DNA from 3 places in the Kitasatospora sp. NPDC034533 genome. Region 3 is predicted to be linked to each of the others. Evidence: riboswitches for the same ligand, from Rfam matches in the RefSeq annotation. Region 3 holds a riboswitch; each other region holds the start of a gene.
What was found. Region 3 has a riboswitch for cobalamin ahead of ACZ55U_RS28450 (CoA-acylating methylmalonate-semialdehyde dehydrogenase). Riboswitches for the same ligand answer to the same signal wherever they lie in the genome.
Positions count from the first base shown of each region.

Region 1 (9,807 bases), on a different contig from region 3:
CCGGGTGGTGCAGCCGGACGATCTCGCCGTCGCGGCGGGCCGCGTCCGGGTGGGCACCCCGGACGGTGACGCGGTCTCCCACGGCGGCTTTCATGCGGGCCTCCCTGGCTCGGGACGGGGGCGGGCCGGGGGCATGTCCGGCCGTTCGTCCTTCCATGGCACCACCGAACGCCGCCCACGGCAGGCGGCAGGGATGGCGGGCCGGGACGTCCGGCCGGTGCGGGGACGTCTTCGCCCCCGACGTCGGCCGCGTCCGGGCCCGGGTGCGCCGCCCCACGTCCGGGGCGGCGCACCGCGCGCAGGCCGTTCCGGGTCAGCCGTTCGCGCGGATGGTCGCGCGGATCCAGTCGGCGAAGGCGGGCGCGCTGCTGTAGAGGCCGGGACCGGAGGCGCACGGCACGTGTCCGCCGACGCCGGGGCCGGACGTGACGCCGATGAGTTCCCACCGCCCGCCCCGGCCGCGCTGGACCTGCGGCCCGCCGGAGTCGCCGAAACAGGCCATCGCCCGCGGGACCAGGCTGACGGTGCACAGCCGGGTGGGGCCGGCGTAGCCCGGGTCGCACTCGGATTCGGCCGCCCGGCGGGTGTCGAGCTGCTGGAGGTGGTCGGGGAACCGCAGACCGTCGAGCTCGGCGGTGTCGACGACGGTGCCGAAACCGAGCAGCCGGGTCGGGGTGCCGGGGGCGCCGGGCCGCTCGGCGACGGGAACGGGCCGCTCCTTGACCGGCCGGTCCAGCCGGATCAGCGCGACGTCGTTCAGGTTGGGTCCGGCGCCCGCTCCCTGCCGGTAGCCGGGGTGGGTGAAGGTGCCGGCGATGGCGCGGACGGTGCCGCCGGACTTGCGCTCGGAGCTGCCGACCCGGACGGTGCCGGCGGGCGTGACCAGCTCCGGGTCGACGCAGTGGGCCGCCGTCAGCACCCATTGGCGGTCGATCAGCGAGGCGCCGCACACGCCGTCGTCCAGGCCCGGGGCCGACACCGGGACGGAGGCCATGAAGGGGTAGCGCTGTGTGGCGTCCGTCCCGTTGACGATCGCCCCGGCACTGCCGACCGTCGCGGCGGTGAGTCCCGCGGCGATCACGGAGACGGCCGCGACGCGGGCCGCGCGACGTCGTACGGGGTTCCGACTGAACATCAGAAATCCTCCTTGGAACCGGAGTTTCCGGATGTCTTCAGCCTTTCTCTCCAAGATCCACTGGGCCATCCGGGCAGCGGGTGCGAGGACGGTGGGGATATCCCCCGGGCCGCGGGAGGGGGCCTTCGCACCGCTCGCCGGTGCTACGCGCGGTCAGTCGCCCGAGCGCCGGAGCAGATAGGTGTCCATGATCCAGCCCTTGCGCTCGCGGGCCCGCTCGCGCAGCTCGCGGATCCGCGGGGCGGTCTCGGCGAGCGGCCCGGAGACCAGCACCTCGTCCGGGGTGCCGAGGTAGGCGCCGTAGTGGATGTCCAGCCCCTCGGGATCGATCCCGGCGAAGGCGGCCCGGCCGTCGAGCATCACCACCACGTCGTCCACCCCCTCGGGGAACCCCTCGGCCAGGCGGCGCCCGGTGGTGATCTGCACCGGGCGGCCGACCCTGGTCAGCGTGGTGCGGTGCCGGGCGGCGAGCGCGGAGACGCTGCTGATGCCCGGGATCACCTCGTACGCGAACGGCGCCCCGCCGCGGGCCGACACGTCCTCCACCACCGCGATGACGCTGTCGTAGAGGGCCGGGTCGCCCCAGACCAGGAACGCGCCGCGCTCGTCCGGGCCGAGGTGCTCGGCGACCAGCCGCTCGACGAGGTCGGCGCGGCGGGCGCGCCAGTCGTCCACGGCGGTCGCGTACGCGGGGGCGGTGCGGTCGCGCTCCGCGTCTGGGACCTCGACCACGCGGTGCCCCGGCCGGCCGTGGTCGGCCAGCATCCGGCGGCGCAGCCGGACCAGGTCCTGCCGCTCCTTGCTCTTGTCGAGGACGAAGAAGACGTCGGTGCGGCCGAGCGCCTTGACCGCTTGCAGGGTGAGGTGGTCGGGGTCGCCCGCGCCGATGCCGATGACGAAGATGTGCCGCATGGGGGACATTCTGCCGTCCGCCCCCGCCTGCGGGCCCGGGGGTCGTGCGTGGACCGACCGAAGGGGTGGGCGGTGGCCGTGAGCTGCGCGGATGGACGTAAGCTGGCGGGGCAGCTGGTTCGCCCCGCCCGCCAGGCGGGGCGTCGTCACGAGGCAACCCGGTGGGAGTCCGGGACCGCCCCGCAGCGGCGAGCGGGAACGACCGCCGCCCTGTGCACCGGCCCGGCAACGGCAACGGCGCCGGGGCGCGGCGGCCGCTAGGGGCCCGTCCCGGTTCGGCCGGGAGGGCGTGCCCACGGGTCCGAAGACCTGCCGCTGCCCGCGTGCCGTGGTGGCCCGCGGTCCCACCACGTCCCCGGGTGCGGGCTGATGGTGCGGGTGAGTCCGTGTACGGACGACTGCCCGCTCCTCGGCGTGCCCGGGGTGTTCGACTTCACGAAGGAGGGTTCCGTGCAGCGGAACGCCGACCACGATTCCCACGGCGCCATGACGGGCGGGCCGTCGCTGTGACCAGTCCCTCCGTGCTCTCCCGCACCCCGGCCGACTCGGCCGTCACCCTCGCCCACATCATGAGCGACCACGACACCAACCTCTACGGGACGGTGCACGGCGGCGTGATGATGAAGCTGATCGACGACGCGGCGGCCGCCGCCGCGGGCCGGCACGCCGGCGTCCCCGCCGTCACCGTCTCGGTGCGGGAGATGTCGTTCCTGGCGCCCGTCAAGGCGGGGGACCTCCTCACCGTCCGCGCCCGGGTCGGCCGCGCCGGGCGCACCTCGATGGACGTGTCGGTGGTGGTGACCTCGGAGCGCTGGAACCTCGCCGGGCCCGTCACCAGGGTGGCGACGGCGCAGCTGGTCTTCGTGGCGGTCGACTCGGAGGGCAAGCCCCACCCCGTACCGGAGCTGACCCCGGAGGGCGGGGCCGAGTAGCCGATCGCGGCTCCGGTGTCCCACTATGCGGGCGCCGTTTCGAGATTTCCGCTCCGGCGGCGGCGTTCTGCCCCTAAGCTGGCGGCGCAGCTGGTTCGCCCCGTCCGCCAGGCGGGGCGTCGCAAGAGGGAACCCGGTGACGCCATTCGACTGGCCAGTCCGGGACTGCCCCGCAGCGGTGAGTGGGAACGACCGCCGTCATACGCACTGGGCCCGGGACGGGTCTGGGAAGCGACGGCCAGTAGGTGTCCGCCCTCCACGGGCGGACGTGCCCGCGAGTCCGAAGACCTGCCACTGCCCGTGCGCGACCGTTCGCGTGCGGCCATCCGGTGACCTCGTGGGCGGGTCGGCGACCATACCAGGCGGAGCCGCGCACGGGCGCGGGTTGTCCGCCCGGTCCGTCCTCCCTTCGCGTCCTCGTGCCGTCACCGGGTACTTGAGGATTCAGGCTCGCGAAGGAGAGTCCCTTGACATCTAAGTCCGCAGCCGCGGAGTCCGTGGCCACCGCGTACGGCTACCCCCGGCAGGGCCGCGACCGGGAACTGAAGAGGGCGATCGAGGGGTACTGGAAGGGCGCGGTCACGGCCGGGGCACTGCTGGCCACCGCCGCCGAACTGCGCCGGACGAACTGGGCGCAGCTCGCCGAGGCCGGAGTGGCGGAGGTGCCGACCGGCGACTTCTCCCTCTACGACCACGTGCTGGACACCACCGTGGCGCTCGGCGCGATCCCGGCGCGGCACCGGGAGGCCGTCGACGCCGACCCGCTGGACGGTTACTTCGCGATGGCGCGTGGCAACCAGGACGTCGCACCGCTGGAGATGACCAAGTGGTTCGACACCAACTACCACTACCTGGTGCCGGAGTTGGGACCGGACACGGTGTTCGTCGCGAACCCGGCCAAGGCGGTCGGCGAGCTCAGGGAGGCCCTCGCGCTCGGCCACGCCGCCCGGCCGGTGCTGCTCGGCCCGGTGACCTACCTGCTGCTGGCCAAGCCCGCCCCCGGCGTGGCGGCCGACTTCCAGCCGATCACCCTGCTGGACCGGCTGCTGCCGGTCTACGCGGAACTGCTCGCCGCACTGCAGGAGGCCGGTGCCGAGTGGACGCAGCTGGACGAGCCCGCGCTGGTGCAGGACCGCACCCCGGCCGAGCTGAACGGTGCCGCCCGCGCCTACCGTGAGCTGGGCGCCCTCACCGAGCGGCCGAAACTGCTGGTCGCGAGCTACTTCGACCGGCTCGGCGACGCCCTGCCCGTCCTCGCCAAGGCCCCGGTCGAAGGCCTGGCGCTGGACTTCACCGGACCCGCCGCCGCGAACCTGGAGGACCTCGCCGCCGTGGGCGGGCTGCCCGGCAAGCGGCTGGTGGCGGGGGTGGTCGACGGGCGCAACGTCTGGATCAACGACCTGGAGAAGTCCCTCGCGACCCTGGCCACCCTGCTGGGCCTCGCCGGCACCGTCGACGTGGCGCCGTCCTGCTCGCTGCTGCACGTGCCGATCGACGCCGCCGCCGAGCGCGACGTCGACCCGCAGATCGCGCGCTGGCTGGCCTTCGCCAGGCAGAAGGCCCGGGAGGCCGCACTGCTCGCCCGCGCCCTGCGCGAGGGCACCGGCACCGTCACGGCCGAACTCGCCGCCAACCGCGCCGACCTCGCGTCCCGCGCCAACTCCCCGATCACCCGCGACCCGGCGGTGCGCGCCCGGGCCGCCGCCGTGGGTGCCCAGGACACCCGCCGCGCCCAGCCGTACGCGCGGCGGGCCGAGGCCCAGCACGCCCGGCTCGGCCTGCCGCTGCTGCCGACCACCACCATCGGATCCTTCCCGCAGACCACCGAACTGCGCGCCGCCCGCGCCGACTTGAACGCCGGGAGGATCGACGAGGCGGCCTACCGGGAGCGGATGGAGGCCGAGGTCCGCGAGGTCATCGCCTACCAGGAGAAGACCGGCCTGGACGTCCTGGTGCACGGCGAGCCCGAACGCAACGACATGGTCCAGTACTTCGCCGAGCAGCTCACCGGCTACCTGGCCACCCGGCACGGCTGGGTGCAGTCCTACGGCACCCGCTACGTGCGCCCGCCGGTCCTCGCCGGGGACGTCTCCCGCCCGCGCCCGATGACCACCGAGTGGTTCCGCTTCGCCCAGGGCCTGACCGGCCGCCCGGTCAAGGGCATGCTGACCGGCCCGGTCACCATGCTCGCCTGGTCCTTCGTCCGCGACGACCAGCCGCTCGCCGACACCGCCCGGCAGGTGGCGCTGGCCCTGCGCGACGAGGTCACCGACCTGGAGGCGGCGGGCGCGGCCGTGATCCAGGTGGACGAGCCGGCGCTGCGCGAGACCCTCCCGCTGCGCGCCGCCGCCCGCCCGGCGTACCTGGACTGGGCCACCGAGGCCTTCCGGCTGGCCACCTCGGGCGTGCGCGCGGACACCCAGATCCACACCCACATGTGCTACGCCGAGTTCGGCGCCGTCATGACGGCGATCGACGAACTCGACGCCGACGTCATCTCCCTGGAGGCGACCCGCTCGCACATGGAGGTCGCCGGTGAGCTGGCCGAGGCCGGCTACCCGCGCGAGGTGGGCCCCGGCGTCTGGGACATCCACTCCCCGCGCGTGCCCGGCACCGAGGAGGTGGTCTCGCTGCTGCGCGCGGGCCTGGCCGCGATCCCGGCGGAGCGGCTCTGGGTCAACCCGGACTGCGGACTGAAGACCCGCGGCTGGCCGGAGACCCGGGCCTCGCTGGACAGCCTGGTCGGCGCGGCCCGGGCGCTGCGCGAGGAGCTGGCCGGCTGACGGAGGCCGGCTGACGGGAGCGGGGCGGGCGCGGCGGGATCACGGCGCGCCCGCCCCGGCGACCCGCGCTCCCGGTGGGTGGGTGACGAGGCCGGGGCGGGACGACGACCGGGCACCGCCCGTGGCCCGCCACGGAATCCCGCCATCCGCCCGCCGCGAACCTGCGAATCGTGGGAGCCAGCCCGGGTGATACCTTCGCAACCGCCGTCCGGAGCGGTCGGCACCGCAGGCGAGCCGGAAGGAACCCGAGCGCACCATGGGCCGCCCGGCCGGACGAAAGCCCCACGCCCACGCCGAGCCGCGTCGGGTGCGCCACACGCACCGCCCGGTCCACGCCCAGGGCGTCGCGCCGGGCGAACCACGGGCGGACGGCGTACAGCGAGCGGGCCCGGCCGTCGGCGGGGAGTGGCCGGAGGCCGATCCGGACCGGCGCACCGGGGCGCCGTACCCGGTGGAGGGGGAGTGGTCGTGAACGAGGTCGGGGTGCGGGTCGGGCGGGCCGCGCGGACGGAGGACGGCGCCTGCCGCCACCTGCTGGTGTGGCGGGCCGGGCCCGGCTGGCGGATGGTGAGCAGCGCGGTGCTCGGCGGCGGGCTCGGGGAGCGCGCCTGGGTGCTCAACGCCCAGGTGCGCCCGGGCTACTCGGGGCTGGACCCGGCCGCGCACCTGGCCGAACTGGCCGCCGCGCAGGGGCTGGTGGGCCCGGGCGTGGGGCTGATGACGGCGGCCGAGGTGGACGACTGCACCCGGGCCGAGGACGGCGGCGTCACCGCGCTGGTCACCGCCGGGATCGGGGTCGCGCTCTGGGCGGCCGACCCCGTCGCGCAGGCGGTCGCGTACCGGCCCGGGACGATCAACACCCTGGCCGTGGTACCGGCCGCCATCGAGGACGCCGGCCTGGTCAACCTGCTCGCCACCGCGACCGAGGCCAAGGTCCAGGCGCTGCTGGACGCCGGCTACGACTGCTCGGGCACCCCGTCCGACGCGGTCTGCGTGGCCGTCCGCGCCGCCTCCCCGGGCGTCCCCGCAGACCCGTTCGGCGGCCCGCGCTCGGTCTGGGGCTCCCGGCTGGCCCGCGCCGTCTACCGGGCCGTGCGCGAGGGCGCCGAACTCGACCGCGTGCGCCGGGCCGAGGGGCCGCCGCAGGAGCACCCGGCGACGGTGGCGGGCTGTCGCGTCGCGGACGTGCGCGGGGCGCTGCCCGACGCCGCGGCCCGGGTGGTCACGGGCTGACCCAGCCGGCCGTCGGACCCCGCACGGCCGAGCCGTCGAGGTCCTTGAGCTTGGTCCCGGGCGAAGCCCCGGACAGCCGTCCGGGGGCCGCTCGCCAGGGAGTGGGGCGGCACGGGCGGCATCCGGCCGTCCGCACCAGGAGGCCCGGTGAACACCCCCGGCGCCGTGCCCCACCCCGACGGCAGCGCGCATCAGGCGCCGTCGTCGGTCCGGTGCACGAGGCGGGGACGGTGGCGGCCGGGTTCCAGGGTGGGCAGGTTCAGGTGCTCCAGGTCGTGCGGCGGCGGTGCCGTGAGCGGCCAGGTCGAGGGGACCTCGGCCGCGGCGGAGGCGGCGGCGGGCGCGTCCGTCAGCCGCATCCGCTGCCTCAGCCGGCCGTAGAAGTCGATCGGCCCCAGGCGCACCGCCCGCAGCCGGGTCGGTGCCGCGTAGACGCCGACCCAGTCGCCGGGCTCCAGGACGCCGCGGAGCTGGCCGTCCACGCTGACCGCCGCCGGGCCCGAGTGCGGCAGCAGCCGCATGGCGATCGGCTCGTCCGGTGCGGCCAGGACGGAGCGCCTGAAGACCATGTGCGCCGCGACGGGGGTGAAGACGAGGACCTCCGCCCGGGGCGAGACCACCGGCCCGCCCGCGGCGAAGCTGTAGGCGGTCGATCCGGTCGGCGTCGCCACCAGTAGCGCGTCGCCGGCGTAGGAGGCGAGCAGCCTCCCCGCGAAGTAGACCGCCGCGGCGACCCTGCCGTCCCGGGAGAACTTCTCCACCACCACCTCGTTCAGCCCGAGCACGTCCAGGGCCACCCCCCAGCCGCCCCCGGCCTCGCAGCCGGAACGCACCTGCGGCGCGGGCAGCGGCGGGCGGCGGGCGTACGGCGACGGCGGACCGGACTCCTCGGGAAGCCGGAGCGGACGGGAGGCGCGCATCGTCACCAGCATCCGTTCCTCGACGCTGACGCGGGACTCCCGGACGGCCTCCAGGGCCTGGAGCACGTCGTGCGCGGGCACCTCGGTGAGGAAGCCGACGTGCCCGAAGTCGATGCCCAGCAGCAGGGCGCCGTGCGGCGCCGCCAGCCGCGCGCCGCGCAGGAAGGTCCCGTCGCCGCCCAGCGCGACGATGAGGTCCGGGTCCCCGGCCGCGGCCATCTCCTCCCGGGCGCCGCGCCGTGGCCCGTCCGCGTTCCACACGTCGATCTCGGTGCACCGGACGCGGTGGTCGTCGCACCAGGAACGCACCGAACGGGAGGCCCGCACGGCTTCGGGGCGCCCCTTGTGGACGACGAGACCGACGCGCTCGACCGCCATGGCGTGTCCTCCTCGGCAAGGGGTGGGGTCCCCTCCAGGATGCGCTCCGGCCGTGAGGCCCGGCGACTCGCCGGGTGCCTCCCGGCCGGGCCTCCGAGCACGCCGCCCGGAAACGCCCGGGTGGGCCAACCCCCCGCGCGGCCCCGGTCCCCGGTGGCGATCCTGGATCCGGCAGCCCACGGCGCACCGAGCCGACCGGCCCGAGTGGCCCGCGCCACCGACTCGCGGGCGAGGTTCCAGGCCACGGGCCCGCCCGGTCCCCGAGACCGCCAGGCTCCCGAGACCGCCGGACCCCCGGGCCCGTCGGCGACGCGGGCCCGTCAGCGACGCGGGCCCGCCGGAGACCGGGCCGGCCCGATCCCCGAGACCGCCGCGGGCCCCGGTCCTTCCGGAGGCCCGAGTCGGCCGGAACCCCCCGAGAGAGGAAGCAGCCGCCATGGAGGCATCCGCACAGATCGGCGTGACGGGGCTGGCGGTGATGGGCCGCAACCTGGCCCGGAACTTCGCCCGCAACGGCTACACGGTCGCCGTGCACAACCGCACCCCGGGGCGCACCAGGGCGCTGATCGAGGAGTTCGGTCACGAGGGCTCGTTCGTCCCCACGGAGTCGCCGCAGGACTTCGTGGCCGCGCTGGAGCGGCCACGCCGGCTGCTGATCATGGTGAAGGCCGGCTCGGCCACCGACGAGGTGATCGAGGAGTTCGCCGCGCTGCTGGAGCCGGGCGACATGATCATCGACGGCGGCAACGCGCACTTCGCCGACACCCGCCGCCGCGAGCGGGCGCTGCGCGAACGCGGCATCCACTTCGTCGGCAGCGGCGTCTCCGGCGGGGAGGAGGGCGCGCTGAACGGGCCGTCGATCATGCCCGGCGGCTCCGCCGAGTCCTACCGCGTCCTCGGCCCGATGCTGGAGAGGATCAGCGCCCACGTCGACGGCGAGCCCTGCTGCACCCACATCGGCACCGACGGGGCCGGCCACTTCGTGAAGATGGTGCACAACGGCATCGAGTACGCCGACATGCAGCTCATCGCCGAGGCCTACCACCTCCTGCGGCAGATCGGCGGCTACGGCCCCGCCGAGATCGCCGAGATCTTCCGCCACTGGAACAAGGGACGCCTCGACTCCTACCTGATCGAGATCACGTCCGAGGTCCTCGCCCACACCGACGCCGCCACCGGCGGGCCCTTCGTGGACGTCGTCCGGGACGCCGCGGAGCAGAAGGGCACCGGGCGCTGGACCGTGCAGACCGCCCTCGACCTCGGCTCCCCGGTCACCGCCATCGCCCAGGCCACCTTCGCCCGGGTGTCCTCCGCCCGGACCGAACTGCGCGAGGCCTACCGGCCGCTGTCCGGCGGCACGCCGCAGGAGCTGCGCCCGCACGAGGCCGAGCGCTTCACCCGGGACGTCGAGCAGGCCCTCTACGCCTCGAAGGTCGTCGCCTACGACCAGGGCTGGACGATGATCCGCGACGCCGCGGCCGAGTACGGCTGGGACATCGACCTGGGAGCGGTGG
Region 1 covers NZ_JBVITE010000103.1:229-10,035, forward strand. Annotated here, with positions in the region: gene ACZ55U_RS37140 (DUF1918 domain-containing protein) at 1-94, opposite strand, end outside; gene ACZ55U_RS37145 (S1 family peptidase) at 314-1,135, opposite strand; gene cobF (precorrin-6A synthase (deacetylating)) at 1,289-2,047, opposite strand; gene ACZ55U_RS37155 (acyl-CoA thioesterase) at 2,554-2,979, shown strand; cobalamin riboswitch at 3,071-3,273, shown strand; gene metE (5-methyltetrahydropteroyltriglutamate--homocysteine S-methyltransferase) at 3,447-5,762, shown strand; gene ACZ55U_RS37165 (adenosylcobinamide amidohydrolase) at 6,231-6,995, shown strand; gene ACZ55U_RS37170 (NAD(+)/NADH kinase) at 7,187-8,293, opposite strand; gene gndA (NADP-dependent phosphogluconate dehydrogenase) at 8,730-9,807, shown strand, end outside.
Region 1: it holds a riboswitch for cobalamin, as region 3 does, so the genes downstream of both, metE (5-methyltetrahydropteroyltriglutamate--homocysteine S-methyltransferase) here and ACZ55U_RS28450 (CoA-acylating methylmalonate-semialdehyde dehydrogenase) in region 3, are expected to answer to the same signal.

Region 2 (9,807 bases), on a different contig from region 3:
ACCGGCGCCGACTCCTTCGCGGGGGCCGGGTGCTGGGCCGGTACGGGCTGCTGCCCGGGCTCCCCGGAGTCCGGGGAGCCCGGGGCTTGCGGGGCGGTGTCCGGGGCGGCCTCCGCGTGCGGACCGTCGGAGGGCTCGGGCGCGCCACCGCCGTCGGGGCCGCCGTCGGGCCCGCTACCGTCCGGACCACCCTCCGGTCCGTCGCCGTCGCCGTCGCCGTCGCCGTCCGGGCCGGGCCCGTCGTCCTCGGGCTCCGGGTCGTCCTGCCCGGCGTGTCCCTCCAGCGTCCGGTCCAGCTGCTCCTCGTCCAGCCCCGGCGCGTCGAAGGGGTTGCGGCGGCGCCGGTGCGGCAGCGCCAGCTGGGCGGCCTTGCGGACGTCCTCCTCCAGCACCTCGGCACGACCGTCCCAGGCGGCCAGCGCGACGGCCGTGCGGGCCATCACGATGTCCGCGCGCAGCCCGTCCACCTCGAACGCGGCGCACACGGCAGTGATCTGACGGAGCGCCACTTCGGTCAGCTCGACCTTGGGCAGCAACTCCCGTGCGGCGGTGATGCGTTCGGCGAGTGCCCGCTCGTCCTCCGCGAACCTGGCGGCGAACGAGGCCGGGTCCGCGTCGTACGCGAGCCGGCGCCGGACCACCTCGGCGCGCTCGGCCGGGTCCCGGGTGGCGGCGATCTCGACGGTCAGGCCGAACCGGTCGAGCAGCTGCGGCCGCAGCTCGCCCTCCTCCGGGTTCATCGTGCCGACCAGCAGGAACCGGGCCGCGTGGCGCACCGAGACGCCCTCGCGCTCGACGTAGGAGCGGCCCATCGCGGCGGCGTCCAGCAGCAGGTCCACCACGTGGTCCTGGAGCAGGTTCACCTCGTCGATGTAGAGCACGCCGCGGTGCGCCTTGGCGAGCAGCCCGGGCTCGTACGCCTTGACGCCCTCGGCCAGCGCCCGCTCCAGGTCGAGCGAGCCGACGATCCGGTCCTCGGCCACCCCGACCGGCAACTCGACCAGCTGGGAGGGCCGTTGGTGGCTCGTGGCGGCGTCGTGCGGCCCGTCCGGGCACTGCGGGTCGGGCGCGGCCGGGTCGCAGGCGAAGCGGCAGCCGTCGATCACGGCGATGTCCGGCAGCAGTCCGGCCAGCGCGCGCACCATGGTCGACTTCGCGGTGCCCTTCTCGCCGCGCACCAGCACGCCGCCCACGGCCGGGGAGACCGCGTTCAGCAGCAGCCCGAGCCGCAGGTCGGCCATGCCGACGATCGCGGTGAACGGATAGCGGACGTCACTCATGCCGTACCCCACTCCTGTCGTGTCCGGTCCTGCGCTCGTACCCGGCCCTGCGGTCGTACCCGGTCCTGCGCTCGTACCCTGCCCTGCGGCCGAACCCGGCTCATGCGTCCCTCCCGGCGGTACCGGGCGGGACGAACGGCAGCGATCCGGCCGCCGGCACCCCGCCCTCGATCAGCTTCCACAGCGCGTCCGTGTCGGCGTGCTCCTCGATCAGGTCGCCCAGCCGGTCCAGCCGGGCCTCGCGCGCGGCGGCGAAGGAGGTGTCCGGCGCCGGGACGAACGCCCGCCCGGCCGACTCCGCCACCTCGCGCAGGAGTTCGCGCCGGAACCCGTCGTTCTCCAGCGCGCCGTGCCAGGTGGTGCCCCACACCGGGCCCAGCCGGCAGCCGTCCAGGTGCCGCCCCGCGCCGTCGGAGAAGAACCCCTCGCCGCCGTCGACCGACACCACCCCGTGGTGGATCTCGTAGCCCTCGACGCGCTGCCCGAACGCCTCGCCGACCGGCCGGGCCAGCACCTTCCCCACGCCGAAGCGGACCCGGGTCGGCAGCAGCGCGAGCCCCTCGACCGCGCCCGCCTTCGACTCGACCTCGTCCACGATCGAGCGCGCCAGCATCTGGTAGCCGCCGCAGACGCCGAGGATCGGCAGCCCGGCCGCCGCCCGTGCCTTCAGGGCCGGCTCCAGGCCGCGCTCGCGCAGCCAGGCGAGGTCCGCGACGGTGGCCCGGGTGCCGGGCAGCACCACCAGGTCGGCGTCGGCCAGCTCCTCCGGCCTGGTCGCCCAGCGCACCAGCACGCCGGGCTCCTGGGCGAGCGCGTCCAGGTCGGTGAAGTTGGACAGCCGGGGGAAGCGCACCACCGTCACCCGCAGGACGTCGGCGCCGAGCGGCCCGCGACCGTCCGTCCGGTCGACGACGGTGGACAGGTCCAGCGAGTCCTCGGCGTCCAGCCAGAGCCCCGGCAGCATCGGCAGGGTGCCCAGCACCGGACGTCCGGTCAGCTCGTGCAGCATCTCCAGCCCGGGCGCGAGCAGCCGCGCGTCGCCGCGGAACTTGTTGACGAACCAGCCCGCCACGTGCCGCTGGTCCTCGGCGGACAGCAGCGCCAGCGTCCCGTACATCGCCGCGAACACCCCGCCGCGGTCGATGTCGCCGACCACCACCACCGGCAGGGCGGCGGCGGTGGCCAGACCCATGTTGGCGATGTCGCGGTCGCGCAGGTTGATCTCGGCCGGCGAGCCCGCGCCCTCGCAGACCACGACGTCGAAGCGGCGGCGCAGGTCGGCCAGGCACTCCAGGGCGCGCTCCAGCAGGACGGGCTTGCGCTCGCGGTAGTCCAGCGCGCCCACCTCGGCGACCGGCCTGCCCAGCAGCACCACCTGGCTGCGGCCGTCCGCGCCCGGCTTGAGCAGCACCGGGTTCATCGCCGCCTCCGGCTCCACCCGGGCGGCCTGCGCCTGCATCGCCTGGGCACGGCCGATCTCCGCGCCGTCGGCGGTGACGAAGGAGTTGAGCGACATGTTCTGCGCCTTGAACGGCGCGACCCGCACGCCCTGGCGGGCGAGCCAACGGCAGATCCCGGCCGTCACCACGCTCTTGCCCGCGTCCGAGGTCGTCCCCGCGACCAGCAGCGCGTTCGTCATGCCCTTCCCCTCTTCCCCAGGAGCGCGCGCAGCAGCACGTGCCCCGCGACCGTGGTACCCAGCGCCAGCGCGCCCACCCGCCGGGAGAGCGCGCAGGCGCGCTCGATGTCGTCCACCGTCACCGGCCGCAACTCCTCGCCCAGGACCGGCCGGTGCTCCACCCGCTCGCCGTACCGGAGGGTCCCGCCCAGCCGGACGCCCACCGCGCCGGCGAACGCCGCCTCCGCCTGGCCCGCGTTCGGGCTCGGGTGCGCGGAGCCGTCCCGCCGCCAGACCCGCCAGGCCGTCCGGGGCGCGGGCGCGGCGGCCACCGTCAGCAGCGCCGTCAGCCGGGCGCCCGGCCAGCCCGCCAGGTCGTCCAGCCGGGCCGAGGCCCAGCCGAAGCGGGCGTGGCGCGGCGAGCGGTGGCCCACCATGGCGTCCAGGGTGTTCACGGCGCGGAAGGCCAGCAGGCCGGGCGTGCCGGCCAGGGCGCCCCAGGTCAGCGCGTTCACCACGGCGTCGGCGGTGTTCTCGGCCACCGACTCGACCACCGCCCGGGCGATCTGCTGCCCGTCCAGGGCGCTCGGGTCCCGTCCGCACAGGTGCGGCAGCCGCTCCCGGGCCGCCGCGAGGTCGCCCGCTGCCAGCGAGCGGCCGATGGTGCGCGCCTCCCGGGTCAGCGAGGTGCCGCCCAGCACCGTCCAGGTCGCGGCCGCCGCCAGCGCCGCCCGGCCCAGCGGGCGCCGGCCCGCGGTGCGGTCCAGGGCGAGCGCGCCCGCCGCGACCGCCCCCACGCACAGCGCCGTGTAGCCGGCGCCGGCGGCCCGGTCGTCCCGCCACAGCCGCCGTTCCAGGCGGGTCGCGGCGCTGCCGAAGGCGGCCACCGGGTGACCGCGGCGCGGGTCGCCGAAGCGGGCGTCGGCGGCGTAGCCCACGAGGGCGCCGAGCGCGTAGGCGGCGGCACGGGCGGACGGGCGCGGCGTGGACGCGCGCTGCGTGGACGGAGGCGGCGGCGGAGGGGTCATCGGCCGCACGGCGGAAGGCAGCTCGGAGTCCGGCAGGGCGGGGCAGCCTGCATCGCGTGCGTGTCCTCACTCAGGGTCCGCGCCCTGGATCGACGTGACGGGGGCGAGAGTCTCCTGGCTTCCGGGTCAGACGCACCCCCGGAGCCTTCCAGCGGCCGTTCGACGGCCCGCCGTGGCGATGTTCCGAGCGTGCTCCCCGGTGACAGTGGCGGGACCGCGCCGGACTTCCACCGGCTTCCTCTCCATGCCTCCGTTTGGCCCCAGGATCCCATCACGGGCCCGAACCGGGAGTCAACCGAGGTCACGGAGGGGTTGGTCACACGCGGGCCCGGCTGACGGCTTGTGGGATCGCCGCCACTACACCTGTCGTCTCCGTCTCCTTCCGTCGTCTCCCGGCCGCCTCACGTCTCCTCCGGGCTCCTCCGGGCTCCTCCGGCACCCTCGACGGCGCGGGGCCGGCGCCCGTGTGACCCGAACGGCTCAGTCCGGTGGCCGGGTGGGCGGCGCGCCGGTGAACTGGTGCACGGACACCGTCCGGTGCGTGGGCGACAGATCCGTGGGCACGCGAGCAACAGAGCCGTGGGCGTCGGAGATCCGTGGGCCTCAGAGCAGAGCAAAAGAACAGGGGAGCGAGATGCGTTGGGGAACCGCCGCCGTCGTGGCGGCCGCCGCGGTCGGGGCAGCCGTGCTGGTGGTCGGTCGTCGGGCCTCCGAACGGATGGTCCGTCCGGTGACCGCCCTCCGGGAGTCCGGCCCGGTCCTGGTGCGGGAGCTGGCCCCCGGCCGGATCACCTTCACCCCCGGCCCGGAGAGCCTGCGCCGCGGCCGCTGGGCGGTCGAGTGGGGGGACGGCGGACACGCGGTCGTCGAGGAGATCCTGCACAGCGACGAACAGGGCGTCACCCGGCGGCTGGTCCGCGCCGACCGCGGCACCCTCACCCCCGGCACCGAGGTCCGCTTCACGCCCCGGGTCCTGCTCGGCGACCCGACCGAGGCGCTCGGCCTCGCCTTCACCGAGACCGCCGCCGACGGCGAGCTCGGTGCCCTGCCCGCCTGGCGGCTCGACGGCAAGCGCGGCACCTGGGTGATCCTGGTGCACGGCCCGGAAGCCGACCGCGGGCAGACCCTCCCGGTGCTCCCCCTCCTCCACCGGCTCGGCCTGCCCGTCCTCTCCGTCACCTACCGCGGCGACCGCGGCGCCCCCGCCTCCCCGGACGGACTGAGCCACTTCGGCGAGACCGAGTGGCGCGACGTCGAGTCGGCGGTGCGGCTGGCGCTGGACAGCGGTGCGGGCAAGGTGATCCTCTACGGCTGGTCCCTCGGGGCGACCATGGTCCTCCAGACGGCGGCCCGCTCGGCCTGGTCGCAGGCGATCCGGGGCCTGGTCCTCGACTCGCCGGTGCTCGACCTCCCGGCCTCGGCCCGCCGGGACGCCGCCCGGGCCGGTTTCCGGGGCGTCGCCGCCGAACTCGGCGCCCTCGCGGCCGAAGGGCGCACCGGCGTCGACCTCGCCGACTTCGGACGCATCGCCGACGGCACCGACCTGCGCGTCCCCACCCTGCTGCTGCACAGTCCCGAGGACCGGATCGCACCCTTCCGCACCGCCGAGAAACTGGAGGCCGTCCGCCACGACCTGGTCAGCCTCCGGCCCTTTCCCGGCGCCGACCACGCCACCCTCTGGAACACCGCCCCCGACCACTACACCGAACTCCTCCGCCGCTGGCTCACGCCGCTGCTTTAGGGAGATGCGCGCCCCCCGGTGGCGCGGGCGGTTTCGACCGGGCCCCGTCGGCAATTTCCGGCGGGCTTCCCCCCGTCCGTGCGTGAACGTTTCCCCATTCCGCCGTGCGGACGCGAGAAGTCGGACCCGCCGACTTCTCGTGCGGAAAGATCCCCCCGGTCCGCCCGGCATCCGTCCGGATTCGGGCTGGACAGCCTCGCCGGAAGTCGCGGGAGCGGTTTTCCCGGAGGTAAACCATCCTGTCGCCAGGGGTAAAAATGTGCCCGGCGCCCACGCCCCCACCCCTACCCACCGTGACCGATCGAGCATTCTGGGCTACCGGCGCATTCGAAGTGGCATGCTCAGATCACATGTTTCCGGCCAGGCGGTTTGCCGTTGTTGCCCGATCTTGCGGAGGTGCCACCGCCGGTCGCCCGGTCGTACGGACAACCGGATGTGACAGAAGGCCGGTACAAGGGGAAGACTGCTCGACGTGACGTCTCGGAACCCGCGCGACCGTGATGCCCCGCTCCCGCCGACGATCGGTACCGGTGCGACGGTGACCCGTCTCCCCGGAACGGCCCAACGGCCCGCCGGTGGCAGGCCGGGTGGGGTGGGTGTCCCCCGTAACGGAGTACCCCGGCGACGAGGACCCGCTCCGGCTCCCGGGCGAGGCCGGGTTCCCGTGCCGGAGGGATTCCCGGCACCTGCCGAGCTGGCACCGCTGGCCCGCCGGATGCTGGTGGACGCCGTCCGGATCGCCCGCTGGGCCGGTGAACTGGCCGAGGTCGACAAGCGTGGCGAGCTGCTCCCCGAGGACGCCCGCGCGGCGGGCCGGGCACTGGCCATGACGGTCGGCGCCGCCGCCAAGGCGTGGGGGCAGGCGCTGCTGGTGGGCCTGGTGGAGCCCCGGGACGGCGGGGCCGGCCCCGGCTGGCGCCTGCACGCCTGGGAGCACGACGACGAGGCCGTGATCCGCGGCTGGTCGGCGCTGTTCGACGCCTGGACCCTGCTCGCCCCCGTGCCGCCCGCCGCCCTGCGCGGTGTGTTCGCCGTGCTGGCCGGGCAGGCCGTGGACCAGGCGCCGCAGCTGCTCTCCTTCCTCCACCTGGTCGACGGGCCGGTCGCCGAGAGCGAGCTGCTGGAACTGCTGCGCCGAGGCCTGGACGAGCGCCGGGTCGGCGCCGGCCTCGGCGGGCCGGGACTGTCCCCGGTGCCGCACGCCGCCTCGGCCGTCTCCGCCGTCCGCGGGACCTGCCGCGAGCCGCAGATCGACACCCCGGCCGCGCCCTCGGACGTGGCCGCCGTCCTGGACTGGATGCTGGACGGCCTGGCGGCCGTCGGCGCCCTGACGCGCAGGAACGACGCCGCCGAGCTGTCGCCGCTCGGCCACTGGGCGGTGCGGGCGAAACTGGAGGAGATCTGCACGGTCGCCCAGACGGCGGCCGGGCACATCGAGCAGAGCGCCTACGAGCTGCTGAACGCCTGTGCGGACTACTCGCCGGGCCCGGCCCGCGCCGAGTTCCGCGCCTGGGTCGCGGCCCGGCCGGCGGACCGGGCGGTGGGCGAGCTGCTGGAGGCCGCCCAGGGCGACGACGCACTGGTGCGCGGACTGGCGTTCGAGGCGCTGCGGGTGGCCGGAGGCCCGGCCGAGCAGGCGGTGCGCGCGGCGGTGGACGAACCGGTGCTGCGCCCCTACGCACTGCTGTGGCTGGCGGAGCGCGCCGACGAGGGCGTCGCCCCGGCGGACGTGCTGGGCGCGGTGGACGCGGCCTGGCTCTGGGTGGACACCGCGGCCGCGGTGCTCGACCACGGGGAGACGGAGCTCCTGGTCGGCCATGTCGAGGGAGCCTCGGCCGGCGATCCGGTCCGGCTGTTCGCCCGGGCCCGGCAGTCCGGGCACCCGCGGGCGGCCTCGGTGCTGACGGCGGTCTCAAGCGTGCACCCGGACCCGGGCGTGGCCCGGGCGGCCCGTCGTTCGGCGTTCAGCGTGCACACGGGCGGCGCCTGAGTTTTATGACAATTGCGGGGAAGTTCGGAGTCCGCGGAGAGCCCGGCTCCGGCGCCCGCACCGGCGTCGCCCGGCCACCCGACCGCCTGGGGACCGCTCGCGACCCCGACCGCCCGGGCACCGCTCGCGACCGCCCGCAGCCCGGGCACCGCTCGACCGCCCGTCCCCGTGGCGTCCGCCGGTCGTCACACATGAGTCAGGGCCCGGAACCGAGAGGTTCCGGGCCCTGAGTTTTATGACAATTGCGGGACTCAGCCGATCCGCGACTCCGCCCGGCGGGCACGGACGTCGCCGACCTTCTGCCCCACCTTGCGGCGGATGACCAGCAGCGGCGCCATCGCGGCGAGCGTGATCTGGGCGAACGCGCCGACGTGCATCAGCGTGTTGCCGTTGGGCAGGCCGGTCGCCCAGGCGGCCAGGCAGCCGATGGAGACCACGATCCAGCAGAGCGTGGCGGTGGCCAGCAGCCCCTGCGGCTTCGGGTACTCGATCCGGCTGACCATCAGGTAGGCGGCGCCGAAGATGGCGAGCAGACCGGGCAGGAACGGCGGGTCGAGCAGCACGATGGCGATCACCGTCATCGCGCCCATCGGGCAGGGCATGCCCTGGAACACCCCGGGCCGCATCTTGACGGCCGAGAAGCGGGCCAGCCGCAGCACCACCGCGAGCAGCACCGTGATCGCGATGAGCGCCGACAGCTTGCTGTTGGAGCCCTGGGAGACCATGCCCCAGACCGCGACGAAGTAGGCCGGCGCGATGCCGAAGCTGATCAGGTCCGCCAGGTTGTCCAGTTCCGCTCCGAGGGCGGAGGAGCGCAGCTTGCGCGCCACCAGGCCGTCGAAGAGGTCGCACATCGAGCCGATCAGCAGCAGCGTCACGGCGGTGGCGGCGCTGTGCCGGTCCGGAGCGGCGTCCGGGTTGGTGATGTGCGGGACCAGGACCCCGGTGGTGATCGAGTAGATCGCCAGGAAGCCGCAGACGGCGTTGCCCAGGGTCAGGAAGTCGGCGGTCGACAGGTGCTGGGGAGAGCGCGGAGCGCGCAGCTCGCGGTCACGTGCCCAGCGGCGGCGGCGCAGGGCCGTCTCCTCGTCGTCCAGGCCGACGATTGTCTCAGGATCAGTCACGGTCAAGGCGCGTCACCCCGGCTGTGGTCTTCTGGCCGACCTCGACGCCGACCTCGACGCCGGCCGGCAGGTAGGTGTCGACCCGGGACCCGAACCGGATCAGACCGATCCGGTCGCCCTGCTCGACCTTGGTTCCGGCGTCCACGTACGGCATGATGCGGCGGGCCACGGCCCCCGCGATCTGGACCATCTCGATGTCGCCGAGCTCGGTGTCGAAGTGCCAGACGACCCGCTCGTTCTGGTCGCTGTCCTTGTTGAAGGCGGGGACGAAGCCGCCCGCGACGTGCTCGACCGACGTCACCGTGCCCGGCAGGGGCGCGCGGTTGACGTGGACGTTCAGCGGGCTCATGAAGATCGCGACCCGGGTGCGGCCGTCCGGCCAGGCGTCGATGCTCTGCACCACGCCGTCGGCGGGGGAGATCACTCTGCCCGTGCCGACCTCACGCTCGGGGTCGCGGAAGAACCACAGCATGCCCGCGCTGAGCGCGCAGGCGGGTACCGCAGCCAGGGCCCACTTGCCGCTGCGCCGGGTGAGGGCGGTGGTCACGGCGGCCGTGGCGAGGGTGGGGACGAACCAGGGGGTGGCTCCGCGCGCGATGGTCACGCGGGGTCGCCGACCGGCCGTCGGGGCTGCGAGGGCATCGCGGTCCGTGACGGAGGTGTGAGGGGACGGGCTGATGGGCATCGAAGACCTTTGTCGCGGGGGATCATGGCCGCTGGACGGGGGCCACCGCGGGATCGGTAATAGAGGGACGGCTTGCTGTCCCGGTGGATGCTATCGGGAGCACACGGTGGGTGGGCAACCCGCCTGCTCGTTCATGTGTCCGGTGGCGGCGCGTGCGCGCGTCCACCTCTACGACCGTAGCTCGCCCCGGTCCGGTTCCCAAGGGACCGGACGAGGCTGGTGACTCTTGTCTCAACGGGTCAGCCGACGGAACCCCGGCGCACGACACGGGCGTGGCGGCCGCGAGCGGGTGTGCGGAAGCGGCCGCAGGGCGCGTCGCCGCAGCTGTACGCCCTGTGGCC
Region 2 covers NZ_JBVITE010000036.1:3,074-12,880, forward strand. Annotated here, with positions in the region: gene ACZ55U_RS23415 (putative cobaltochelatase) at 1-1,280, opposite strand, end outside; gene ACZ55U_RS23420 (cobyric acid synthase) at 1,381-2,919, opposite strand; gene ACZ55U_RS23425 (cobalamin biosynthesis protein) at 2,916-3,926, opposite strand; cobalamin riboswitch at 4,035-4,166, opposite strand; gene ACZ55U_RS23430 (alpha/beta hydrolase family protein) at 4,561-5,667, shown strand; gene ACZ55U_RS23435 (hypothetical protein) at 6,332-7,657, shown strand; gene ACZ55U_RS23440 (CDP-alcohol phosphatidyltransferase family protein) at 7,909-8,787, opposite strand; gene ACZ55U_RS23445 (phosphatidylserine decarboxylase) at 8,774-9,466, opposite strand.
Region 2: it holds a riboswitch for cobalamin, as region 3 does, so the genes downstream of both, ACZ55U_RS23425 (cobalamin biosynthesis protein) here and ACZ55U_RS28450 (CoA-acylating methylmalonate-semialdehyde dehydrogenase) in region 3, are expected to answer to the same signal.

Region 3 (9,807 bases):
CGGGCGGGAGGGCATGGCATCCCTCGGGGTTCTCCAGGCTGAAGTAGGTCACGTAGTCGCAGCCCCACCAACTACAGCCCTGGACACCGAGCACGAACGAGCCGTTGGCCGCGGTCGGTCCGGCGGAGGCAGGGGCCGGTGCGGCGGAGGCGGGGGCCGGTGCGACGGGTTCGTGAGTGGCGGCCTGTGCCGGGACGGCTGCGCCCAGCAGGGTCAGTGCCACCGTCACCGGGACAGCGGACAGGAGGGAGAGGACACGGCTGCGCATGGGAGGCCTTCCGTTCATACGGCGGTACGGGCGGCGCCCGGTGACCCGCCGGCAGGAGAGCGGCGCCCGGCGTGGGGCCGTTGCCCGGGGACATCCGCTCGGGGGCCTTCACTCGTTCCCGGGACGGGCCCGGCGGTATGCCCGGCAGTACTCGGACGGCTGAGCCCGGTGTGCCGGTACGAGCTCGTCCGCGGTGTCCTCCGGTCCGCCGCGCGGCGCGGGCGTCCCTCTTCAGGAAGCGTCGGTCGATCCGCCGCTGTAACTCGGCCCCCTTCTGCCCGGCTTCCTGTGGTGCTTCGGCCAGCGGCCCCGGACTTTTCCTGGACAAGACTTTCCCACAGGCCTGGTACCGATCAACCACAAGATCGACCAGCGCGAAGCCCTTCTGGGGCGTACCTGTCGAAGGACGCGAAGGTCACCCTCCTGTCCGGAGGGGAGGCCACGGGGTGGCGCCGGCCGGCCCTCGATGAGCCCTGAGGGCCGGCCGGCGCCCGGTGCCGTGCGCGCCTACAGCGCGCCGGTGTCCACCAGCGTCTGGAGACGGCTGACGACCCTGCCCAGGGTTCCGTCCTCCTCGATCCGTTCGAGGTGACCGCCGACGAAGCGGTCGATCCGAAGGTGCGCCGTGGCGATCCGGCGGAGCGTGTCGGCGTCGGCCGCGGCGATGAACGCCGGATCGGAGATTCGGCCGTCCTGGTACGGAGCCCAGTTCTTCCAGTCGAAGCCCTCCTCGACGAGGCCGCGGGCTGCGGCCACCACGGCGAAGTGCTCGACGGGGGCCAGGCCCAGGGGCAGTTGGGCGGGCGCTTCGGCGACCTGCGGCGTGGGGCGGTAGAGCGCGATGATCTCGCGGGCCGCTTCCTGTGTCAGCTCAGGCATTGTCCGAACCTCCGCACCAGTTGGTCAGGATCTCGTGGACGGTGAAGTTCCAGAAGTCCTTCGGCTTCTCCGTGCGGGTGTCCACCTGGTAGGTGAGGTCGCGCGGGAACAGCACCTCCTGCTCGGTGGGGAACTCCGAGTAGTCCCACACCTCCGCGCCCGTCTGGCCGTGGAAGTCGAGCAGGGCGTTCTTGGCGAACTTCTTGGCGATCTCCCGCTCCTTGCTCGTGCTCGTGTACGAGGTGTTGAGGAGCTTCGCACCCACCTGGTGCTTGGCCAGGCGATCCGGCTTCATGTTGTCACCGCGGAAGGTCGCCCCGGTGTGGAGCCTCAGGTTCCGCAGGCCGGAGTCGATGGCCTCGATGAGCGGCAGCAACTGGCGGTACTCCGGGTCGGTCGGCTTCTTCCGGTACAGCACGGAGTTGATGGCTTTGTAGTAGTTGGTCGTGTAGATGCAGACCGCCACGGCCTGCCGATAGGTCACCGAGGGTGGGAGCTTGATGCTGTCGATCTTCGCCTTCGCCTTCTTGACGTACACGTCGTAGTCGGCGGGCAGCTTGAGATCGAACACGTTGTCGTAGTTGTTCTTGATATCGGTGAACGTGGGGGTCAGTCGGTCGCCGACTTCCTCGGGCAGCGCCACGATCTTCACGGTGGACACCTTGGTGGTGTTCGACGAGGCGTAGTGCGCCGCCGCCCAGGTGAGCGCCGACAGCACCTCCTTCGAGTCCGCCTTGCGCACTCCGGTGCACACCAGCGGCGTGGCGACGCGCACCGTTTCGGTGGGATAGAAACAGGCGAGCGCCTGGAAGATCGCCCGGGTCGGGTTCCCGGCGTTGACGTCCCAGTCCTTCGGTTCGAAGACCAGGATCCGCTCGAAGTGGATCCCGAGGGCCGCCACCGGTTTCGAGATCCAGCAGGGCAACAGGGGCCGGTAGTCCTTGGCCTTGTCCTTCGCCAGGGCTTCGACGGAGACGCCCGCCTTGGCGAGCGCGCCCACCAGGCTTCCCTCCGTCGGGGCGTAGTCGTCGGGCCGGCAGGAGACGACGAGGACGTCGACGGCGTCGTCCGACGCCAGTTTCGTCAGGTCCCCCCACAGGAACTGGACTGTGCGCTCGTCCGTGTCGGGATGGTCGACCTTGATACTGTCGATCTTGGTCAGGGGCATGGTTGGTCCACCTTGAACTGTTCGGGGCCCGCCAAGGAGGAAGGCACCTCTCCGGCGGTCGGCGCGTGGCGGTCGTGACAGGTCAGGGGCGGTTCACTCCATGATTGCCTCGCCTGTGGATGTCTGGGACCCGCCCTGGGCGGCATCGCCGCTGCGGGGCGGACATGGGCCGCGATACCGGACATCTCCGGCACAGCACGGGTATGGGCGGGCCCTGGACTTCCACCGTAGGCGCGAAGAGGGACGGGCGGCCAGGGCCGGGCCGCTTCGGTGCGCACGAAGCGGGACCGCGTGCCGGCCGAGGACCCCGGCTGGCACTCACTCGGCGTCACCGGGGTCGATCTGCGGTGCAGTCCGGTCCCGTCACCACCACCGATCCGTGCACGGTGCGGAGTCACCTGACCGACCACTCGAACGGCGTAGCACCGCGGCGTCGGCGGCCGGTGGCGCGCCCGTCATGGAACGGCCGAACGGCCACGAACCGCAAAGGTGTCGTGGGCCTCTCGCGTCTCGGCCGTGAGGACGGGATCCACCGAGTGCTCCGACCGGGAACGTTCGCCGGGTTGGCGGCGCAGGGCCCGAACCGGTCGGCCTGTCTGGACCCCCGATGGGAGGGAGGCCGTCCCCGCCTTCTCAGTCCTGACGACGAGGACTTCGTCGTCCAGACGGCCGCCACCCGACCGTCAGGCTGGGACAGCCCTTCACCCGCTGGGCGATACGCGAACCACTCGCGTCCCTGCGGCGCTTGCGCGGTCCGGTGATCCGCATCGGCCGCGAGGTCCTGCGCTGCCTGCTCGCCCGATGTGGCGTCACCTTTCCGAGCATCAACACCTGGAAGGAAGACCGCTTCCCCGACCGCACGTTGGCGTTCGACGAGTGGGGCGTCCCCCGGTGCCGAGAGGGCACCGCGACCACCCCGGCCGCGCTCAGGGCGATCCGGACCGTGCGCCCGGGCGCGCCCCGGTCCACGTGGTCAAGGAGAACGACGTCCACCCGTGCGTCCCCGCCACCGGCAGGGTCCCCTGACGGACACCTGGCGGAACCGATCCGCCACGAGAACCGCGACCGCCGAGCCGCTCTCCCTGGGAGTGGCTCGGCGGGCGCGTGGCGCGGTCAGCCGTGGGTGAGGCAGCGCCTGAGCTCGTCGAGGTCGTAGAAGTGACTGTTCTTGGCCACCGGCGTGCAGGAGGGCTTGAAGGCGGTTTCCTTCTCGTTGTAGAGCATCCGGACCAGGTGGGTGGCGGGCTTGCCGTCGGTGGGCGTGTTCGCGTACAGGTCCCACTGGATGTTCGCGGCCATCGGGGCGACGTCCGCGCCGCGCCACGGGTTGTTCCGGTAGCTGTACGGCTGTCCGGGCTCGGCGGGTTCGGTGCTGCCGGGCAGGCCCATGAGGGCCGCGAGCGGTTCGATCTCCTCGGCGTGGGTGAAGCGCAGGACCGCGCCGTTGTCGCTGGTGCCGGCGGCCTTGGCCTCGGCCTGGGCGAGGAGGTCGTCGAGGAGGACGCCGGCCATCTTGTAGGTGATCGTGCGGCCGCTGAAGGCGGGGCCCTTCTGGTAGAAGTCCTCCGCGTCGTCGAGGTAGGCGAACCACTGGGCGTCGCGCGGGGCGAGGAACCGGGTGAGATCGACGTTCGGAGCCTCGACGCTCAGGTCGGGAGCCGCGGCGAAGAGCTGGTAGAGCGAACGCGCGAAGGAGACCTGACCGGCGGCGGGCAGCGCCGAGACGAAGGCGGGGCGGAACAGGCGCGAGACGACGCGGTGCGCCGCCTCCGCCGTACGGGGGTCGCCGTCGATCGTGGCCAGGACGGCCGAGAGGTCCGGGTCGGTCTTCAGGTAGGCCTGGTAGTCGGCGTTCTGCGGCTGCTTGTGGAAGTACAGCAGGTTCTTGTCCGTGACGGGGGGCTTGATCAGGCCGGCCAGCGCCGGATCTCCGGCAGCCAGTCCGCCGGTGAAGGCGTCGGCGCTCGCCACGGCGCGCGCGACGCCCGAGGTCTCGACGACGATGGGCTCGTGCTCCGCGGCGATCTTGCCGAACAGCGACGGCAGACGCTGCTCCATGCGCAGGGCGGTCTGCCGGTGCTCCTGGGCGCCGCGCGCGGAGAGGCTGCCGTAGCCGAGGGCCTTGGCGGCGTCGAGGAGTGACTGGACCTGCGGGGCCAGGTCCTCGCCGAGGTCGGTGAGGGCGTCCTGTTGCTGCGCCGTGCGCAGGACGGCGAGCACCGCCTCGCCGTCATCGCCGTCCGACATGGCACGCGAGCCGTGACGGGCGACGTTCTCGGTGAAGACCGGGCTGAAGCCCTTGGGCGGCTTCTGGTACTTGCTCGCCTTCTCCTGCGGCGCGTACGGGGTCTTCGTTCCGTAGAGGCCCTGGTCGGTGTACCGGGCACCGGACCAGTCCCCGGCGGACGCGGTTCCCGCGGTGCAGAGCACACCGGCGGCGAGGGTGACGGCCATGACGGCCGAGAGGGGAGCGGTGCGGTTCAAGGCGGTCCTTCGGGTTCGTTCGTTCCACCGGTCGCGTGTGGCGGAGCGAACAGTCGCACGACCCGGGGAAGTCCCACCGGCGCCGGGCCCTACCCGGGGTGAAGGGGAGCTGAACGGTGACCGCCCGGGCGGTGTCGCCGGACCGCCACCACGGCCGGCGCGCCCGCTGCCCGCGGCCGCGCTGCTTCGCCCCGGCCCGCCGCCGGAACGACGCGCGGCGGGGGCGCCGGGGGCCCGCCCGCACTCGGCGCCGGCGCGTCGGGCCGCCGAGTAGCCCCGGGGGAAGGGCAGGCGGGCCTGAACACGGGGGGACGGGAATGGCCCTGTGCTGCCGCCGGGTTCGAGGCGGATCGGGCGGTCGCGTTCGCGGGTGGACCGCTGCCCGCCGTGGCGGACGGGTCAACAGCCGTGGGGCGCGATGATGCGGCGCGCGGGTAGGCCCTCTGGACTTACTAGGACGTCCAACTATATGGTCGATGACAGGTCCGCGGTGTCAGGGAAGCCGGTGTGAGTCCGGCACGGTCCCGCCACTGTGACCGGGGAGTCCGTCCTCGCAGACGAAGGCCACTGGCAGCCAGCCGGGAAGGCCAGAGGGCGTGCGGTGATCCGGGAGTCAGGATACCGGCCGCGGGTGATCCGTGTTTTCCACGAGGATGGAGACGACACGCATGGCTCCGGGCTGCATCCGTTCCGCTGCTCCTGGTTGTCCCGTGCCGACGGCTGCCGGGGCGCCCATACCCTGACGCTCCGTTCGACCGCCGTCCTGCCCGCACCGAGCGCGCACCACTGTGCGCCCGTCGACGGGCGACGGCCTCCATTCCTCCTCTCCCACCCTTGTCGAGAGAAGGAACCGATGGTCCGCGAACTGACCCACTACGTCGGCGGCAAGCCCGTCGCCGGCGCCTCCGGTCGCTTCGGCGACGTGTACGACCCCAACACCGGCCGGGTGCAGGCCCGGGTGCCGCTGGCGAGTCGGGCCGAGGTCGAGGCGGTGATCGCCGACGCGGCCCAGGCCCAGCCGGCCTGGGCGGCCTGGAACCCGCAGCGGCGGGCGCGGGTGCTGCTGCGCTTCCTCCAGCTGGTCGACCAGGAGAAGGACGAACTGGCCCGACTGCTGTCCTCGGAGCACGGCAAGACCGTGGCCGACGCCCACGGCGACCTCCAGCGCGGCCTGGAGGTGGTGGAGTTCGCCGCCGGGATCCCGCACCTGCTGAAGGGCGAGTTCTCCGACAACGCCGGCACCGGCATCGACGTGTACTCGATGCGCCAGCCGCTGGGCGTGGTCGCCGGCATCACCCCGTTCAACTTCCCGGCGATGATCCCGCTGTGGAAGGCCGCACCGGCGCTGGCCTGCGGGAACGCCTTCGTCCTCAAGCCGTCCGAGCGGTGCCCCTCGGTGCCGCTGCGCCTGGCCGAGCTGTTCCTGGAGGCGGGGCTTCCGCCGGGCGTGTTCAACGTGGTCAACGGCGGCAAGGAGGCCGTGGACACCCTGCTGGAGGACCCGCGGGTACAGGCGGTCGGCTTCGTCGGGTCGACGCCGATCGCGCAGTACGTGTACGCCACCGCCGCCGCGCACGGGAAGCGGGCGCAGTGCTTCGGCGGCGCGAAGAACCACCTGATCGTGATGCCGGACGCCGACCTCGACCAGGCGGCGGACGCGCTGGTCGGCGCCGGGTACGGCTCGGCCGGCGAGCGCTGCATGGCGATCTCGGTGGCCGTCCCGGTGGGGGAGGCGACCGCGGACGCCCTGGTGGCCAAGCTGGTCGAGCGGATCGCCTCGCTGAAGGTCGGGCGCTCGGACGACGCGGCGGCGGACTTCGGCCCACTGGTCGGTGCCGACGCGCTCGCCCGGGTTCGCGGCCACCTGGACGCCGGGGTGGCGGAGGGGGCCGAACTCGTCGTGGACGGGCGTGGCTTCCGTCTTGAGGGCCACGAGGACGGCTACTTCCTCGGCGCCTCCCTGTTCGACCGGGTGACGCCGGACATGCGGATCTACCGGGAGGAGATCTTCGGCCCCGTCCTCACGGTCGTGCGTGCCGCCGACTACGAGGAGGCGCTGCGGCTGCCCAGCGAGCACGAGTTCGGCAACGGCGTGGCCATCTACACCCGGGACGGCGACACCGCCCGGGACTTCGCCCGCCGGGTGAACACCGGCATGGTCGGGGTCAACGTCCCGATCCCGGTGCCGATCGCCTACCACACCTTCGGCGGCTGGAAGCGCTCCGCCTTCGGCGACCTCAACCAGCACGGGCCGGACGCGATCCGCTTCTACACCCGCACCCGCACCGTCACCTCGCGCTGGCCCTCCGGGGTCAAGGAGGGCGCGAGCTTCACCATGCCGACGATGGGATGAGCGCCATGCACGACCTCACCGACGACCAGCGCGCCATCGCGGAGACGACCCTGGCCTTCGCCCGTGAGCACCTCGCCCCGAACGCCGTCGCGTGGGACCAGGCCAGGCACTTCCCGGTGGACGTGCTGCGCAAGGCCGCCGACGTCGGCCTCGCGGGCGTGTACGTGCGCGAGGGCTCGGGCGGATCCGGACTCACCCGCGCCGACGGGGTGGCCGTCTTCGAGGCCCTGGCGACGGGCTGCCCCTCCATCGCCGCCTACCTGTCCATCCACAACATGGTCGCCTGGATGGTCGACCGGTACGGCAGTCGGGCCCAGCGCTCCCGGTGGCTGCCCGGGCTGTGCTCGGCCGAGCACCTGGGCAGCTACTGCCTGACCGAGCCGGGCGCGGGCTCGGATGCCGCCGCGCTGGCCACCCGGGCCCGCCGGGACGGGGAGCACTGGGTGCTGGACGGCGTCAAGCAGTTCATCTCCGGCGCTGGTGCGGCCCGGGTCTACGTGGTGATGGCGCGCACCGGCGGGCCCGGGGCGAGCGGGATCTCCGCGTTCGTCGTCGAACGGGACGACGCCGGCGTCTCGTTCGGGCCGAACGAGAAGAAGATGGGCTGGAACGCCCAGCCCACCCGCCAGGTGCTGCTGGACGGCGTCCGGCTGCCCGCCGACCGGCTCCTCGGGGCCGAGGGCGAGGGCTTCCGGATCGCCATGAACGGGCTCAACGGCGGCCGGCTCGGCATCGCCGCCTGCTCGCTCGGCGGCGCCCAGGAGGCGCTGGAGCGCGCCACCCGCCACCTGGCGGACCGAGAGGCCTTCGGCACCCGCCTCCTGCACGCCCAGGCGCTGCAGTTCCGGCTCGCCGACATGGCGACGGGGTTGGAGGCGGCCCGCTCGCTGCTGTGGCGGGCGGCGGCCGCGCTGGACCGGGGTGACCCGCGGGCGCCGCAGCTGTGCGCGATGGCCAAACGCCTCGCCACCGACACCGGCTTCGAGGTCGCCAACGCCGCGCTGCAACTCCACGGCGGCTACGGCTACCTGGCCGAGTACGGAATCGAGAAGACCGTCCGCGACCTGCGGGTGCACCAGATCCTTGAAGGGACCAACGAGATCATGCGCGTCATCGTCGCCCGCGGCCTGACCGGAGCCGCGTGATGGCCGAGCACACCGCCGACGAGGTCCTCGTCCAGCGCGAGGGCAGGGCGGGCCTGATCGTCCTCAACCGCCCCACGGCCCTGAACGCCCTCACCCACGGCATGGTCCGCGCGATCGCCGAGGCGCTGGACGCCTGGGAGGCCGACGACCGGGTGGAAACCGTCGTGGTCAGCGGCGCGGGGGAGCGGGCGTTCTGCGCGGGCGGCGACATCGTCGCCATCCACCGCGCCGCCACCGGCGGCGACCCGGGCGCCGTCGAGGAGTTCTGGCGCGACGAGTACCGCCTCAACGCCCGGATCGCCCGCTACCCCAAGCCCTACGTCGCCGTGATGAACGGGATCGTGATGGGCGGCGGGGTCGGCGTCTCCGCCCACGGCAGCGTCCGGATCGTCACCGAGACCACCCGCATCGCCATGCCGGAGGCCGGCATCGGCTTCGTCCCGGACGTGGGCGGCACCTACCTGCTCGCCCTGGCGCCGGGCGAGCTGGGCACCCACCTCGCCCTGACCGCCGGGGCCGTCGGGGCCGGTGACGCGCTGCTGTGCGGTCTCGCCGACCACTTCGTCCCCGCCGAGCGGCTGCCCGCCCTGCTCGACGACCTGGCCGAGCTGCCCGTACACGGCGCCCTCGAACGGCACGTCCGGCCCGCGCCGCCCGGCGTGCTGGACGCACGGCGGACGTGGATCGACGCCTGCTACGCGGCCGGCACCGTCGAGGAGATCCTCGACCGGCTCGACAGCAGCAGCGAAGCCGAGGCCAAGGAGGCGGCCGACCGGATCGCCGCCAACTCCCCGACCGCCGTGAAGGCCACGCTGGCGGCCCTGCGCCGGGCCCGGGCCCTCGGACCGCTGGAGGCCGTGCTCGACCAGGAGTACCGCACCTCCTGCGCGGCCCTGGCCACGCCGGACCTCGCCGAGGGCATCCGGGCCCAGGTGATCGACAAGGACCGCAAGCCGCAGTGGAGCCCGTCGACGCTGGACGCCGTCGAACCCGCCGCCGTGGCCCGCTACTTCGCCCCGCTCGGCGAGCGCGAACTCGGCCTCGCCGCCACCACACCCCTGGAGCGCTGGTGACCCACACCGTCGGATTCGTCGGACTCGGCAACATGGGCGGTCCGATGGCCGCGAACCTCGTCAAGGCCGGCCACCGGGTGTTCGGCTACGACCTCGCGGCCCCGGCCCGGGACCAGGCCGCGGCACAGGGAGTGACGATCGCGCGCTCGGCGGCCGAGGCCGTCGGCGAGGCGGACGTGGTGCTGACCATGCTGCCGGCCGGGCGCCATGTCCTCGACGTCTACGCCGAGTTGACCGAGGCGGCAGCCGGAGCACTGTTCGTCGACTGCTCCACCATCGCGGTCGGGGACGCCCGGGCGGCCGCCGACCTCGCCCGGGTCGCCGGGCACCGCGCCGTCGACGCCCCCGTCTCCGGAGGCGTGGCCGGCGCCGAAGGGGCAAGCCTGACCTTCATGGTCGGTGCCGAGGACGCCGACTTCGCCGAGGCCGAGCCGGTG
Region 3 covers NZ_JBVITE010000050.1:56,216-66,022, reverse strand. Annotated here, with positions in the region: gene ACZ55U_RS28470 (hypothetical protein) at 1-268, opposite strand, end outside; gene ACZ55U_RS28465 (DUF6508 domain-containing protein) at 776-1,147, opposite strand; gene ACZ55U_RS28460 (ADP-ribosyltransferase) at 1,140-2,315, opposite strand; gene ACZ55U_RS28455 (histidine-type phosphatase) at 3,429-4,799, opposite strand; cobalamin riboswitch at 5,271-5,443, shown strand; gene ACZ55U_RS28450 (CoA-acylating methylmalonate-semialdehyde dehydrogenase) at 5,653-7,152, shown strand; gene ACZ55U_RS28445 (acyl-CoA dehydrogenase family protein) at 7,149-8,297, shown strand; gene ACZ55U_RS28440 (enoyl-CoA hydratase/isomerase family protein) at 8,297-9,370, shown strand; gene mmsB (3-hydroxyisobutyrate dehydrogenase) at 9,367-9,807, shown strand, end outside.